2 regions of the Candidatus Acetatifactor stercoripullorum genome follow, and region 1 is predicted to be linked to the other one. Evidence: predicted binding sites of a transcription regulator. Region 1 holds the regulator's gene; the other holds the start of a gene.
The links. Region 1 encodes Rex, which represses fermentation and respiration genes when NADH is low (regulators of the CRP and FNR family bind a similar motif). Its sites were predicted from a motif close to ATTGTTAANTANTTAACAAT; they were not measured.

Region 1 (7,964 bases):
TTGTACGATAGTATTGCCGTTTTATCTGGAGGTATTCAAAATTTTTCTCCGCCCTGGAGATAGACTCTGGGGATTCTCGTTCCAATGTCGCAGACCAATTCATAATGAAAACGTCCCGACAGCTCCCCCAGCTCTTCTGCGCTGATCTGCTCTCTTCCGTCAACGCCAAGCAGCGTCACCCGGTCACCCTCGGCAGCCTTTGGTATCTCTGAAACGTCCACCATAAACTGATCCATGCAGATTCTCCCTAATATGGGAGCCTTTTTCCCTCTGATCAGCACATACCCCTTTCCCGACAGGGAGCGGGGATAGCCGTCCCCATAGCCTATGGGAATCGTGGCCACCCGGGTATCCCGTTTTGCGGTAAAGGTAGAGCCATAGCCCACGCTCTGACCCTTTTGAATGGTCTTTAGGTAGATCACTGTGCTGTACCAGGACAGAGCCGGCCGCAGGGGTACTACATCCCTGCGCATCTCCCCGGAAGGATAAAGTCCATACAGGGCAATGCCTGCTCTGACCAAATCCATGTGCGCCTCCGGCAGCTCCAGAATCCCCGCGCTGTTGGAACAATGCTTTATGGGAATTTTGATGCCAAGCTCCTCTTCTATTCTTTTCAAAAAGTCCTGGAAAATGCAAAGCTGCTGTCGGGCGCTGGTTTTATCCCTTGTGTCCGCTTTGGCAAAATGGGTGAATATCCCCTCTATCTCAATCCCCGGCTCCATGGAAAGCCTGCGCACAAAGGCAAGTCCCTCATCGTCTGGCATAATGCCAATCCTGCCCATTCCCGTATCTACCTTCACATGCACCTTAAGGCGCTTTCCCGCCGCTTTTGCCCCTTGGGACAACGCCTTAAGGGAGTCCTCCCGGAACACTGCCGGACGAATTTCCCATCTTGCAAGCATTTCATAAGAATCGGGAAAGGCATAGCCCAGAATAAGGATGGGCTTTTTGATTCCCGCGCGCCGCAGCTTGTAAGCTTCCTCCACCGTAGCCACAGCAAAGCCGTACAGAAAATCAAGCCCCTCAAGGCGTCTGGCAATGGGAACGCTGCCATGCCCATAGCCGTCTGCCTTGACCACGCCCAGCATTTTTGTATGCGCTCCGATCTGCTTTTTCATGCTGCACATGTTTTCCACAATAGCATCCAGATTTATCTCCACATACCCTCTCTGACAGGCCTTTAATTTCTCGTTCCATTCGTCCATCTGATTTCTTTCCTTTGCGTATCCTGGCAAAATGCCATATTTTCAATAATGTCTCCCGCCATCAGGCCGTGTTCACCGCATCTGCAGGCTGCCTTGTCTCCCGCCCTTGCATGCAGACACACGCCTGCGGCAGCGGCCTCAAAGGGTTCCATCCCCTGTGCACACAGTCCGGCTATCACCCCCGCCAAAACGTCGCCGCTTCCAGCGGTTGCCATGCCGCTGTTGCCCGCCAGATTTACGCACACAGTCCCATCTTCCCGACACACAAAGGTACGGGCATCCTTTACCACTAAGACGGCGTGAAGCCTTTCTGCAAGCCTTACTCCTGCATCAGGCAGATTTTCCTTAAGCTCCTGTATCGTTTTCCCCATAAGTCTGGAAAGCTCTCCCACATGGGGTGTCAGAATCATCCTTCTGCCCGCCGCCCCCTGTCTGGATAGCTCCTGAAAAAATGTGTTCTCCTCAGAAAGCAGGTTCAAGGCATCTGCGTCCAGCACCAGGGGAAGGCTGCTTTCAAAGATCAGGCTCCGCAAAAGCTCCAGGGCCTGCTTTCCAGTGGAAAGTCCGGGGCCGGCGGCAATCACATCCGCCCACTTAAGACTCTGCAAAAGCTCCTTTGGGCTCCCAAGCAAAGCCTCCGGCACCTGCTGCTGCAGAATCACTCTGTTTTCCTCTGGCGTGATCACCTTGACCATACCGGCACCTATCCGATAGGCAGCCCTGGCAGCCAGCACTGCAGCACCCGCCATATTCCTGCTGCCCGCCGCCAAAACCACCTTGCCAAAGGTGCCCTTATTGCCCGCCAGGTCCCGAGGGGGCAGAAGGCTCTCTGCATCTTCGTCATAGCAAAACATCTGCGGCTTTCTTCCAAAAAAACTGGCTTCGCCGATTCCAACGCCGTCTACCTTCACCTCTCCGCAGTAAAGACAGCCCGGATACAGGGCAAGCCCTCTTTTCAAAAATCCAAAGGTCACCGTCATATCCGCCCTCACGGCTGTTCCCAGCACCCGTCCGGTGTCAGAATCAATGCCGCTTGGAACGTCCAGAGCTATCTTATACCCCGAAAGGCTGTTAAAGGTTTCTATGGCCTGGGCGAACTCTCCCTTCACCTCTCTGGAAAGTCCTACTCCGAATAAAGCGTCTATTAAAATAGTATATTCCTCCCTGAAAGGTTTGCTGCCTGTTTTCACAGGATAATTTTGCAGAATGGCAGACTGCTTCTCCCACTGTGGAGAAGCCTTTTTTCTTTCTCCCACATGCCATATCTCCACCTCCCAGGACTCCTCTGCAAGAAGCCTGGCCAATGCAAGTCCGTCTCCGCCATTGTTCCCCATCCCGGTAAGAATCAGCACTCTTTTCCTCTGATCCCGGCATTTTTTCATAATCTTCCGGATTTCTCCAAGTGCCGCCAGTGCCGCTCTCTCCATAAGCACCATGCCCGGAATGCCGATTCTTTCTATGGTATTGCGGTCATATTCTTTCATTTCCTCTGCAGTGACCAGATATTTCATATTTGCCTCATTTCTGCGCTGTCCTTTGCGCATTCCAAGTATAAAACAAAAAGGACTGTTCTGCAACAATCCTTTTTATTCACGATACAGGAAGCCCGCAAAGCATGGTTCCCATTGTTATTTTTCCGAAGAATTCTCCGGAAGCATGCTCATATCAAACAAATCCACCACATCCGCTCCGAACACATCGTGCATATAGGAATAGATTTCCTGATTCTGCTGCTCCATCTCCTGTCTGCGGATCAGATTCTTTTTTAAGTCAATCCTGACCTGCGTCACCCAGTCCGTAATCTCCTGAATAGCCCCTTGGTTTTCCTTCATGGTCCTATAACAGCATTCCATGGTAAAGAGCATCAGTTGAAAATTGACTCGGTCAATCTCCCCGGGCAATTCAAGCATCTCGTCCTGATATTTTTCCAGCTTTTCATTGCACTCTGCAATCAGGCGCTTGTTGTCCTCTATTTTCTGCTCCAGGGCGGCATTTTGGCTTTGCTCTGCCTCATTGACCATAGGCACAATCTCGCTCATCAGCTTCTTTTTCAGCTTCCTGATTTCCTTGGACTCTGTATTGAGCTTTCCCTGTCTGCGCAAAAGCTCATTGAGGTGTTCTGTCAGCTCTCCTGCAGCTGTCCTGCCCGTCTCGTCCAGCAGCCGGTACCATTTATTGTCCAGCGTCAATATTGGAATTTTTTTCCCTTGAAGGGCCCCTGAAAAAATTTCCTTTTTATCCTCGCTCCCCATAGCTTCCTCCTGCTATGCTTTATCCTTTTCCCGCTTATAACAGCCGATATTATAGGATAGCTTCATCAAGCTGTCGGAGAGATGCACGTTTTCCACCTGAATCCCTTCCGGCACATTCAAATCCACATGAGCAAAATTCCAGATTGCCCGGATTCCATTTGCCACAAGCCTCTCCGCCACTTCCTCCGCACCCGATTTGGGAATGGTAAGCACGGCGATATCGATATCGTTCTCCTTTACAAAGCGCTCCATCTCCTCCATGGGCATAACCTTTACCCCTCTGACGTCCTTGCCCACAAGCGCTGGATTTTTGTCAAACATTCCCCGGAAAATAAAGCCTCGCCGCTCAAAATTCAGGTAATTTCCCAGCGCCTGTCCTAAATTTCCCGCTCCTATTATAATAAAGTTATGCTTCTCATCCAGCCCGAGAATCTTGCCGATTTCCCTATAGAGATATTCCACATTATAACCATAGCCCTGTTGTCCAAAGCCGCCAAAATTATTAAAATCCTGCCGAATCTGGGATGCCGTCACCTTCATCAGCTCGCTTAACTCCTGGGAGGATATCCGCTCAACCCCTTCATCCTTAAGCTCTCCCAGATAACGGAAATATCTTGGCAGACGGCTGATGACAGCTTGAGAAATTTCTTTTTCTTCCAAAGATACTACCTCCAAACTATTTTATAAAATTATTATAGACGAATGTTAAAAACTTGTCAATGAATTGACAGGATTATTTCTCCAAGGTAAAATATTATGATACTATTGAGGAGGAATAAATTATGATACTCTCCTGTCAAAATATATCCAAGGCATTTGGCGAAAACAAAGTATTGGAAAATATCAGCTTCCATATAGAAGATTATGAAAAGGCCGCCATCGTAGGCATAAACGGCGCGGGCAAAACTACGCTTCTGCGCATTATCGTGGGTGAGCTTAAACCCGACCAGGGTGGCGCAGTGCTCTCTAAGGACAAGACGCTGGGGTATCTTGCCCAAAACAGCGAGCCGGATACCTCCCGTTCTATTTATGAGGAGCTTTTGTCTGTGAAGCAGGAGCTCATCGATCTGGAGGAGCGCATGCGGGAATGTGAGGAAAGCATGAAGTCTGCGGACGATGGCCGGCTGGAGGAGCTGATGCGGGAGTACTCTGCTCTCACCCATGCCTTTGAAACCAAAAACGGCTATTCCTACAAAAGCGAGATTATGGGCGTGCTGAAGGGGCTTGGCTTTCAGGAAGAGGAATTTGCAAAGCCCGTCTCCACCCTCTCCGGAGGCCAGAAAACCAGAGTTGCCCTGGGGCGGCTGCTTTTACAGAAGCCGGATTTGATTATTTTGGATGAGCCCACCAACCATCTGGACATGAATTCCATTTCCTGGCTGGAAACCTATCTGATGAATTATAGGGGCGCTGTGCTGGTTGTGTCCCATGACCGTTTCTTTTTGGACCGCATTGCCCAAAAGATCATAGAAATCGACCAGACAAAGTCCACAACCTTTTTGGGCAACTACTCTGCCTATGCGGAAAAGAAGGAAAGGCTTAGGGCTGCAGCCTGGAATGCCTACATGAATCAGCAGCGGGAAATCAAGCATCAGGAGGCGGTCATCGAAAAGCTGCGCTCCTTCAACCGGGAAAAATCCATCAAACGGGCGGAAAGCCGGGAAAAGCTGCTGGATAAGATGGACGTGATCGAACGGCCCACAGAGGCAAGGGCGGACATGAAGCTTACCCTTACCCCCCGCAGGGAGAGCGGAAAGGATGTGCTTTCGGTGGAGGGCTTAAGCAAAAGCTTCGATGGACACACCCTGTTTCAGGATGTAAGCTTTGAACTGAAAAAAGGGGAGCATACAGCCATTATCGGAGATAACGGCACGGGAAAGACCACCCTGCTCAAAATACTCAACGGCCTGCTTCCTGCTGACAGCGGCTCCTTCCGTCTGGGCGCCAATGTAGAGATCGGTTACTACGATCAGGAGCATCATGTGCTGCACAGTGAAAAAACTCTTTTTGAGGAAATTTCCGACGAGTATCCTAATCTCTCCAACACAGAAATCCGCAATGTGCTGGCCGCCTTTCTCTTTACGGGGGACGATGTATTCAAGCGCATTGCAGATTTAAGCGGCGGAGAACGGGGACGGGTATCTCTGGCAAAGCTGATGCTTTCCAACGCCAATTTCCTGATTCTGGATGAGCCTACCAATCATCTGGATATCATGTCAAAGGAGATTTTGGAAGACGCCTTAAACCAGTATCAGGGCACAGTCCTCTACGTCTCCCACGACCGCTATTTTATCAACAAGACCGCCCACCGCATTTTAGAGCTCACGGCCTGTCGGTTTGTCAATTACATTGGAAATTATGATTATTATCTGGAAAAAAGAGATACCGTCAGGGCTTCCTTTGCTCCCGCTGACGTTTCTGCCCCCTCTTTGGCCCCTTCCTCTTCCGAAGCAAAGCAGGACTGGAAAGCCCAAAAGGAGGAGCAGGCCCGGATTCGGAAAAAGGAAAACGATTTAAAAAAATGTGAGGAAAAAATTGCCGCACTGGAAGAGCAGCTTGGGCGGCTGCGCGCACAGCTTTCCGACCCTTCCCTGGGCACCCAGGCCGCAAAGCTTATGGAGCTTACGAAGGAACAGGAACAGGTGGATGCACAGCTGGAAGCCTTATATGAAGAATGGGAAATCCTGGCAAGATAAGCCGGGATTTCCCATTCTTTTTCTGAAAAATCTGCAATATTTCCTTAATGTTTTCCTACAGAAGAGTCTCCAGCGTTTCACGTATCGCCTGAATAAATTCCAGGGAGTTTAAAATCACAGGATTTTCACAGGTGGAAATCAGAGAAAGGCTCTTGGTCATCTTTCCATCCTCCACCGTCTTTATGCAGGCCTTCTCCAGCTTGTCCGCAAACGCGCAAAGCGCCTCATTGCCGTCCAGCTCCCCTCTCTTTTTCAGAGCGCCGGTCCATGCAAAGATGGTAGCGATGGAATTGGTGGAGGTCTCTTCTCCCTTCAGATGCTTATAATAATGGCGCTGTACGGTGCCGTGAGCCGCTTCGTACTCATAGGCTCCACTTGGAGAAACCAGCACGGAGGTCATCATAGACAAATCTCCGTAAGCGGTTGCCACCATATCCGACATCACATCTCCGTCATAATTCTTGCAGGCCCAGATAAATCCTCCCTCGGAGCGGATCACCCGCGCCACCGCATCATCGATCAGGGTATAAAAATAAGTAATCCCCTGTTTTTCAAATTTTTCCTTGTACTCTGTATCATAAATTTCCTGGAAGATATCCTTAAAGGTGTGGTCATATTTCTTGGAAATCGTGTCCTTTGTGGCAAACCACAGATCCTGCTTGGTATCCAGCGCATACCCGAAGCATGCTCTTGCAAAGCTGGAAATGGACTTTTCCGTATTATGGATGCCCTGAAGAATTCCAGGTCCCTCAAAATTGTGAATCAGCTCTCTTACTTCCGTGCCGTCTGCCGCCGTGTAAACAAGCTCCGCCCTGCCCGGTCCCGGCACCTTGATCTCTGTGTTTTTATACACATCGCCGTAGGCATGACGGGCAATGGTGATGGGCTTTGTCCAGTTTTTCACATAAGGCACAATCCCCTTTATCAGGATGGGTGCGCGAAATACGGTACCGTCAAGAATGGCGCGGATAGTGCCATTTGGGCTCTTCCACATTTCCTTCAGATGATATTCCTGCATCCGGGCGCCGTTTGGCGTAATGGTTGCGCACTTTACGGCCACACCGTACTTTAAGGTTGCCTTTGCGGAATCCACCGTCACCTGGTCGTCGGTCTCATTCCTGTGCTCCAGGCCCAGATCATAATACTCTGTCTTCAGGTCAATGTAGGGAAGCAAAAGCTCATCCTTGATCATCTTCCAGAGAATTCTGGTCATTTCGTCTCCATCCATTTCCACAAGAGGCGTTGTCATCTTAATTTTTTCCATTTGCTTCGGTCTCCTTTTCTTGTTTCCCGTAGGCTTCATTCAGCCCGTTTTTTACCATATTTTCATAGGCATTTATCATATGGCGGTTTGCAAGCTGCTCTGCCAGCCCGGCGTTTCCCGCCTTGATTGCCTCTAAAAGCTCTTCATGCTCATCATTGGACTTAGGCCCTCTGTCTGCGCTGGAAAGGGTTTTTCTGCGCACCCGCAGCACATACTGGTGAAAATCCTTCAGCTGATGCTCCAGTATCTTACTGCTGCAGGCCTCATATAAAATGTCATGGAAGCGGTTATCCAGCTCCGCCAGCTGCTCCAAATGTCCTTTTTCTGCGTGAAACCGGGCCAGATAAACGTTCTCCTCCAGCTCCTCAAGCTGCTCCTTTGTAATGTGCTCCGTGGCCCATCTGGCACACAGGCCTTCCAAAAGCGAACGGATCATATAAATATCCTTCACATCCTTTTGGGTGATGCCCGTCACATAGGCTCCCTTGTTGGGAATAATCTGAATCAGGCCTTCCAGCTCCAGCTGCCTGAAAGCCTCCCTCACAGG
Region 2 (7,964 bases), on a different contig from region 1:
AGCTTCAAGGCATCCTCCTCCAGGTTCTCCGGACTGTTTTCCTTTTTATATTTTTTCATCAGGGGAAGCAGAAGCTGTTTTTTCTCCTGCATGGATAAAATCCTTGGATTTGTAAGAATATGAGAAGCTCTCAGAATGTGATAAAAGAAAGAGTGGAAAGTTCCAAAGCTTACGGGCATCACCCCGCTGCATTCCTTCAGAAAGCGATTCTGCATGGATTTAGCCGCTTCCCTGGTAAAGGTGATCACCAGAATCCGTTCCGGAGGAACCTTCTCTTCCAAGAGCAGATAAAAAATACGATGGGTAATGGTAAGAGTTTTGCCGGAGCCGGGGCCCGCCAGCACAAGCAAAGGCCCCTCTCCGTAAGTCACAGCTTCCCGCTGTGCATCATTCAACGCTTTTAAGTCAGGCATTTTCAAGCAGCGCAATCCCCTTTCGGATTCTCTGCAGAGATTCCTCCTTGCCTAAGATTTCCAAAATCTCCGTTGCCCCTGCAGGCGTCATCTGCTTTCCCGAAACCGCCGTCCGGATAGGCCACATCACATAGCCGTTTTTGCAGCCCTTTTCCTCCACATACTGCAAAAGCCTCTGATACAGCCCATCGTTGCTGTAATCCTCCTGAGCCTCCAAAATGGGGAGCACCTCTTTTAACACCTCCAGGGAGGAGGCTTTGTCCGTTTTCATCTTTTTGTGGGTATACATGTCCGGGTCATATTCCGGCAGCTCCTCAAAAAAGTCCACATGGGAGGCTATATCGGGAAATACCTCGATTCTGGTTTTCACCATGGCCGCAATCTTTTTTAAGTCATAGGGCTTTGTGATGACAGCCTTCAGGTAAGGCTCCGCCATACTGTAAAAGGTGTCAAAGTCCATGGCCTTTAAATATTCCCCGTTCATCCATCGTAGCTTTACTATGTCAAACACGGCGGGGGATTTGCTGATCCTGTGATAATCAAACTCCTGAATCAGCTCCTCCAGAGAAAAAATCTCCCGGTTGTCCTCAGGGCTCCAGCCAAGCAGCGCCACATAATTTACAATAGCCTCTGTGACAAAGCCTTGCTCCAGCAGGTCCTCAAAGGAGGCATGTCCGCTTCGCTTGCTCAGCTTTTTATGGTTTTCATCCGTGATCAGGGGCAGATGGATATACACCGGCACCTGCCAGCCAAAGGCCTCGTACAGCCGCACATATTTGGGGGAGGAGGACAGGTATTCGTTTCCCCGCACCACATGGGTGATATTCATGGTATGATCGTCCACCACATTTGCAAAATTGTAGGTGGGATAACCGTCGGATTTAATCAGTATCATATCATCCAGCTGATCGTTGTCCACGGTAATGTCTCCATAAAGCTCATCATGAAAGGTGGTTTTCCCTTCGTTGGGAATATTCTGGCGGATTACATAGGGCTTACCCTGGGCAAGATTTGCTTCCACCTCTTCTTTCGTCAAGGACAGGCAGTGCTTGTCGTAGATCATGATTTCCTTGCCGTCCACCACCTCGGTTTTTAAGGACGCCAGCCTCTCCTTGTCGCAGAAGCAGTAATATGCTTCTCCCTTTTCAATCAGCTCCTTCGCATATTTCATATAAATGCCTGTGCGCATACGCTCACTCTGCACATAGGGACCGTATCCTCCGTCCTTGTCCGGTCCCTCATCCGGAATCAGACCGGTTTTTTCCAGCGTGCGGTAGATAAGCTGGGTAGCGCCCTCCACATAACGCTCCTGATCGGTATCCTCGATCCGCAGCATGAAATCTCCATTTTCATGCTTTGCGATCAAAAATTCATATAACGCAGAGCGCAGATTTCCCACGTGCATTTTGCCGGTGGGGCTGGGCGCATATCTTGTCCTGATTTTCACTGCTACACCTCCCTGTCCGTTTAAACGGACATCTCTTTCCTATTTGACACTTTTCTTATTCTATCTTTTTTTTCCAAAAACCGCAATGTATTTCATGGAAAATATTCCTTTTTTTCTCCTGCCTTTAAGAAGACCTGCCACTGATGTTCCTTCCAGGTAACTTGACAGGTATACTGGGAAACGGCATTTACGCAAAACCGCAGAAGCTTTCCATCCTTCCAGTAAATGTCATAGGAGGCATTTCCCCTGGCGCGTATGCCTTCTATGGAGCCTTCCTCCCATTTCGGAGGAAGCGCCGGTAAAAGCAGTACTTCCTCCTCCACCGACTGCAGCAGCATTTCTCCCACCGCCGCTATGGCTCCAAAATTCCCGTCAATCTGAAAGGGCGGATGATTGTCCAAAAGATTAGGCAGTGTGGATTTCTGCAAAAGCTGTACGAAATTTTCATAGCAGGCCTGTCCATCCATCAGCCTTGCATAGAAATTCATAATCCAGGCCCGGCTCCAGCCCGTATGGCCGCCTCCGTTTTTCAGCCTGCTTTCCAGGGTTGTCCTGGCAGCCTCCACAAGAGCCCTCTGACAGGCGTCCTTTTGTCCCGCCCGGATCTGAAAGGCCGGATGCAGCGCGTACAGATGGGAAATATGCCTGTGGCCCGGCTCCGCTTCCTCATATTCCTCAAACCACTCCAGAAGCTGTCCATTCCTGCCAATACGGTGAGGCGGCAGCTTTTTCAGACATTTTCTTACCTCATCTGCAAAGGTCTTATCCCGTTCTCCCAAAAGCTTGTCCGCCTTCAGAAATTGTTCAAACAGCTCCCGCAGAATCTGGCTGTCCATAGCCGGGCCAAAGCAGACACAGCCTTTTGTGCCATCCGGCAGTATATATTTATTTTCCGGCGAAACAGAAGGGGTTGTCACTAGGTATCCTTGATATTCTACCAGATAATCCAGGAAAAAGAATACGGCATCCTTTAATACAGGATACATTCTCTCTAAAAACGCCAGGTCTCTGGTGTAGTCATAATGAAGCCAGATATGGGTGCTCAGCCAGGCCCCTCCCATGGGCCAGACTGTGGCGGGCGTATAAACGTCCTGAGGCGCCGTATCTCCCCAGAGATCGGTATTGTGGTGTGCCACAAAGCCCCGGCACCCATACATTTTCTCAGCGGTCTCCCTTCCATTTTCCGCCATTTTCTCAAGCAGCTCAAACAATGGCAGGTGCATTTCAGAAAGGCCAAACATTTCCGCCGGCCAATAATTCATTTCCGTATTAATATTGATGGTATATTTGGAACCCCAGGGAGGATTGTATTCCCGGTTCCAGATGCCCTGCAGATTGACTGGCAGCGATCCGGGGCGGCTTGCAGAAATCAAAAGATACCGACCATAGTCAAAATAAAGCTTCATCAGGCTGTTGGAGGGCTGTCCCTCCTCCCTGTTTTCTTTCTCTGCCAGAGACAGCTTTACTCTGCCAAAATAGTTCCGGTACTCTCTGATATGGGCCTGCCGCAGTTCTTCGTAAGGCTTTGCCGCTGCCTCCTGCAGGGTGTGCAGCACATACGATCTGGGATCATTGTGCCGGAAATGGGTTCCGGCGGTAAAGAAAACCAGAATTTCATCCGCATTCTCCGCCTGCAGGCTTTCTCCAAGGGCAAAAAGGCGTCCCCCGGAGGCTTTCATTTTGATGCCTGCGCAGAAGCCATAGTCTTTGACGGTTCCATCCTTTTCCTCCTGAAGCCCTTCTGCCATCTCTCCCAGCCGTCCCTCCATGAGCATACAGCCCTCAGACCGAAGGGAGCCGTCACAAAACCCCGGACGAAGAAGCCGCGCAGCAGCCGATACTTTTCCGCCCTCCGCCCAGATTCTGGTTATGATACAGTTATTTTCCGCATCTGCAAAGGTTTCCCTGTGATAAATAATATCCCTGCCGGAGAATTTCCAAGTCACCTGGTGCACCGCAGTTTCAAGATCAAGGCACCTTTCATAATCCTCCCAATCACAGGAGTCATTGAGCATATCAATATACAAATCTCCCAGGGTCTGATAACATCTTTCACTTTGAGGAACCCCGCTGAAGGCGTATTTTAAAATCCGCTCTGCCTCCGGTATCCTGCCCTCAAAAATCAGTTTCCGCACCTTTTCCAGATTTTTTCCAGCGTCCGGATTTATTCTGGAGAGCCTGCCGCCGCTCCACACAGTATCCTCATTAAGCTGATAATGCTCCTCACACGGATTTCCAAAAATCATAGCCCCCAGCTTTCCGCATCCTATGGGCAAAGCCCGCTCCCAATCCTTGAAAGCAGGCTCCTTAAATATCAATTTTGAAGCTTCCATTTTATTCTTCAGGCTCCTTTGGCACCTTTTCCTGAGCTGCGTCCTTAAACTGGGCAAGGGCCTTGGCCGCCTGGGGAATGGGAATATTGGTTCCCGCTCCTGCAACGCAGCCGCCGGGGCAGGCCATTCCCTCAATCAGACAGCCGTTCATCCTGCCGGCCTTTGCCAAAAGCAGCACCTTTTTGCATTCCGCAAGGCTTTCCGCATGGGCGATATGCACCTCTGTACCGGGATAATAGGCCTTGATACAGTCCTCAATGGCACTGGCCACGCCTCCGGCCACACCATAGCCTCTTCCGGCTGCGGTGGCGTCCTGCATCTCATCCATTGCCTTAATCTCCTCTAACAGAATGCCCCGGGCCTCAAACATGCCCGTCAGTTCCTCAAAGGTAATTACAAAATCCACATCCGAACGCACGGTCCTGCGGCTGGCTTCCAGCTTTTTCGACGCACAGGGGCCGATAAAGACCACCAAGGCCTCCGGATGCTCCTTCTTGATCACCCGGGCGGTAGCCACCATGGGCGTCAGCTCATTACTGATTTTATCAATGGTTTCAGGAAACAGATTTTTTGCCATGACGGCCCAGGAGGGGCAGCAGGAGGTCAAGGCAAATGCCTGCCTGCCGCTTGCCACTTCCTTTACATAATGCTCCGCCTCCGCCATGCACCCCATATCCGCTCCAATGGCAGTCTCATAGACGTCTGCAAATCCAAGCTCCTTCAACGCAGTTTTAAACATCTGCGGCGTTACCTTGGGACCAAATTGTCCCACGAAGGAGGGCGCCACCTGGGCAATCACCTTTCTGCCCGACTGCATGGCACGTATCAGCTGAAATATCTGGGATTTGTCCGCGATCGCTCCAAATGGACAGCTGACCATGCACTGTCCGCAGGACACGCACATATTGTTGTCGATTACCGCCCGGCCCACCTTGTCTGATTTGATGGCGCCAATGCCGCAGGCTGCCTTACAGGGCCTTTCCTTGTGGCAGATGGCATCATATGGGCAGACGTCCCGGCATTTGCCGCACTTGATACATTTCTCCTGATCGATCACAGACTTGCCCTTTACCATGGTAATGGCCCCTCTCGGGCAGACAGCCTGGCAAGGGTGGGCCACACAGCCCATGCAGGAGTCCGTTATCTCATAGCGGTTTTCCGGACAGGCATTGCAGGCGGAAGGTATCACCTGCATCAGAGGCGGCTCATAATATTTTTCGTCGATATTGCTCTCCTCAAGCCCCTCTGTCAGGTGTCCCGGACGATCTCTGTTCTCCGGCCGCAGGCTCATTCCCATGGCAAGCCGGATACGCTCCCTGATCACCGCTCTGTCCCGGTATACATTTTCCCAGAAAACAGACTCCTCATAGTCCACAATCTTATAGGGCAGCGCCTCCATATCATCCTTCAGATTTTGAGAATGATATGCCAGATTGGCCACTTCCTTAAAAACCCGTCTTCTGGTCTGTTTGACCGGCGTATCAATGCCTCGCATGCTGCTCATCTGAATCCCTCACTTTGATTTAGTTTGATATTTTTTTAACATATATGCAATTTCTTTATATCATACTTATCCGGTAAAATCAAGTGAAGTTTGGATGATTTACGATACAAACAGGCTTCCGATCTGAAACACAAGGGTTGACGCAGCCCAGGCCAAAATCAGCTGAAAGACTATCATTTTCAAAGTAAATTTCCAAGAGCCGCTCTCCTTTTTGATGGTGGCAACCGTAGCTACGCAGGGAACATACAGCAGGCAAAACAGCATCAGGCAGTACGCATTCAAAGGGCCGAAGGAGGGATTCACCATATGGATATTTTCCACAATGGCCGCCATCCCTTCCGCTGAATTTGCATTTGCCACACCGAACAAAACCGCAAAGCTGGAAACCACAACCTCCTTTGCGGAAATTCCCGACAAAAGGGCTACGCCGATCTGCCACATCCCAAGTCCTGCGGGCCGAAGCACCGGCACAAGGAAACGGCCGATAGCGGCGCCAAAGCTGTCCGCCGGATTTTCCACCATCCCGGCCATTCCAAAATTCAGCACAAACCATATGACAATGGACGCGATAAAAATAGTGGTTCCCGCCTTGGAAAGATAGTCCTTGAGCTTGTTCCACACATAAATGCGTATGGTTCTCGGGTTTGGCCGCTTATACTCCGGCAGCTCTATCAAAAGAGAATCATTTATCTTTCCCTTCTCCAGGCCATTGATTGCAAGGGCAGCCAAAATAGCTGTGGCCATGCCCACTACATACAGTGAAAAGGCCGCTATAGCAGCGCAGTCAGGGAAAAACATTTCCGAAAACAGCACATAGATAGGCAGTCTGGCAGAGCAGGACATAAAAGGTGTCACCATAATGGTTTTTCGCCGATCCCGCTCTGTCTCCAGGGCCCGGGTAGCCATAACGGCGGGCACTGTACAGCCAAAGCCCAGAATCATAGGCAGAAAGGCTTTTCCTGACAGTCCAACCTTTCCCATCACCGAGTCCATAACATAAGCCACTCTCGCCATGTAGCCGCTGTCCTCCAAAACAGCAAGGGCCAAAAACAGGATAAATATATTGGGGATGAAGGTAAGGATACCACCCACTCCGGCAATAATGCCGTCCACAATCAAGGATTGCAGCCAGGGCGACACGCGCAGCCCCTCCAGAAGCCTCGAAGCCTCCCCGGACACCAGAGCAAGCCCTTCCTCAAATACGCCCTTCAGGGCGTCTCCCACTGTGAAGGTGAGGAAGAACACCAGACACATGATCAGCAAAAACATGGGAATTCCCCACACAGGATGGGTCAAAACTCTGTCTATCCTGTCCGTGGAGGCCGCTTTCTGGCTCTTGTGCAGCAAAGTTTCCTCCACTATTTTTTCGATGTAGGCATACTTACACTGGATGATTTCCTTCTCATAGCTTCTGTCCGCCACGTTAGTGATCTGTATGGGATGCTCCGTGCGCACCTCCTCATCATCCTCCAAAAGCTTTATGGCATGCCAGCGCAGGGAGGCATGGTTCGGATAGCGGGCCTGCAGCATCACCTCCAGCTTGGCAATCCTTTCCTCTATAGGCTTAGGATAGTCCAGAATGTACTCCTCCATTCCCTCCTCATAATGATGAATCACCGCGTGCAGCAAAACATCCAGTCCCGTCCTTTTGGCCGCAGACACCGGAATCACCGGAATATGTCCCAGCATTTCCGGAAGCCTGTGCAGATCGATTTCCATGCCCCGCTCTTTCACAATATCCATCATGTTGAGAGCCAGCACCACCGGCTTTCCAAGCTCCAAAAGCTGTAAGGTAAGGTAAAGATTACGCTCCAGGGAGGAAGCGTCCACAATGTTGATAATCACATCTATGTCATCATCCATTACACATTTTCTGGTCACCTTCTCCTCTATGGTGTAGCAGGTCAAAGAATAGATGCCCGGTGTGTCCGTAAGGGTGATTCGGGTATCCTCATAGAAGGCCTCTCCCTCCACCTTTTCCACTGTAACCCCCGGCCAGTTGGCAACCTTCAGCTTAGAGCCCGTAAGTGCGTTAAAGAGGGTGGTTTTCCCACAGTTAGGATTTCCCACACAGGCCGCATGGATGTGATTTGTCTTTGGATTTGTTTTAGAATTTATCTTTGATTCATTCTTTCTTTTACCGACGCTCAAGCTTTTTCCTCCTTCATCTGTCTGATTTCAATATTGGAGGAAATATGCTTTCCCAGCGCCAGTCTGGTGCCGCGCACCTGGATAATCATAGCGCCCCGGCGCTTCCTGTTAAGCAC

Region 2: the regulator Rex is predicted to act here: its motif matches at 5,721-5,740, upstream of SHK35_RS10290 (4Fe-4S dicluster domain-containing protein).

The regions. Positions count from the first base shown of each region.
Region 1 is NZ_CALWMU010000018.1:17,543-25,506, forward strand. It holds gene alr (alanine racemase) at 36-1,205, opposite strand; gene SHK35_RS07085 (NAD(P)H-hydrate dehydratase) at 1,181-2,716, opposite strand; gene SHK35_RS07090 (hypothetical protein) at 2,834-3,457, opposite strand; gene SHK35_RS07095 (redox-sensing transcriptional repressor Rex) at 3,470-4,117, opposite strand; gene SHK35_RS07100 (ABC-F family ATP-binding cassette domain-containing protein) at 4,240-6,153, shown strand; gene SHK35_RS07105 (NADP-dependent isocitrate dehydrogenase) at 6,209-7,417, opposite strand; gene SHK35_RS07110 (GntR family transcriptional regulator) at 7,404-7,964, opposite strand, start outside.
Region 2 is NZ_CALWMU010000032.1:21,481-29,444, reverse strand. It holds partial or broken gene SHK35_RS10305 (ATP-dependent helicase) at 1-413, opposite strand, end outside; gene gltX (glutamate--tRNA ligase) at 406-1,860, opposite strand; gene SHK35_RS10295 (glycoside hydrolase family 95 protein) at 1,953-4,193, opposite strand; gene SHK35_RS10290 (4Fe-4S dicluster domain-containing protein) at 4,195-5,688, opposite strand; gene feoB (ferrous iron transport protein B) at 5,797-7,815, opposite strand; gene SHK35_RS10280 (FeoA family protein) at 7,845-7,964, opposite strand, start outside.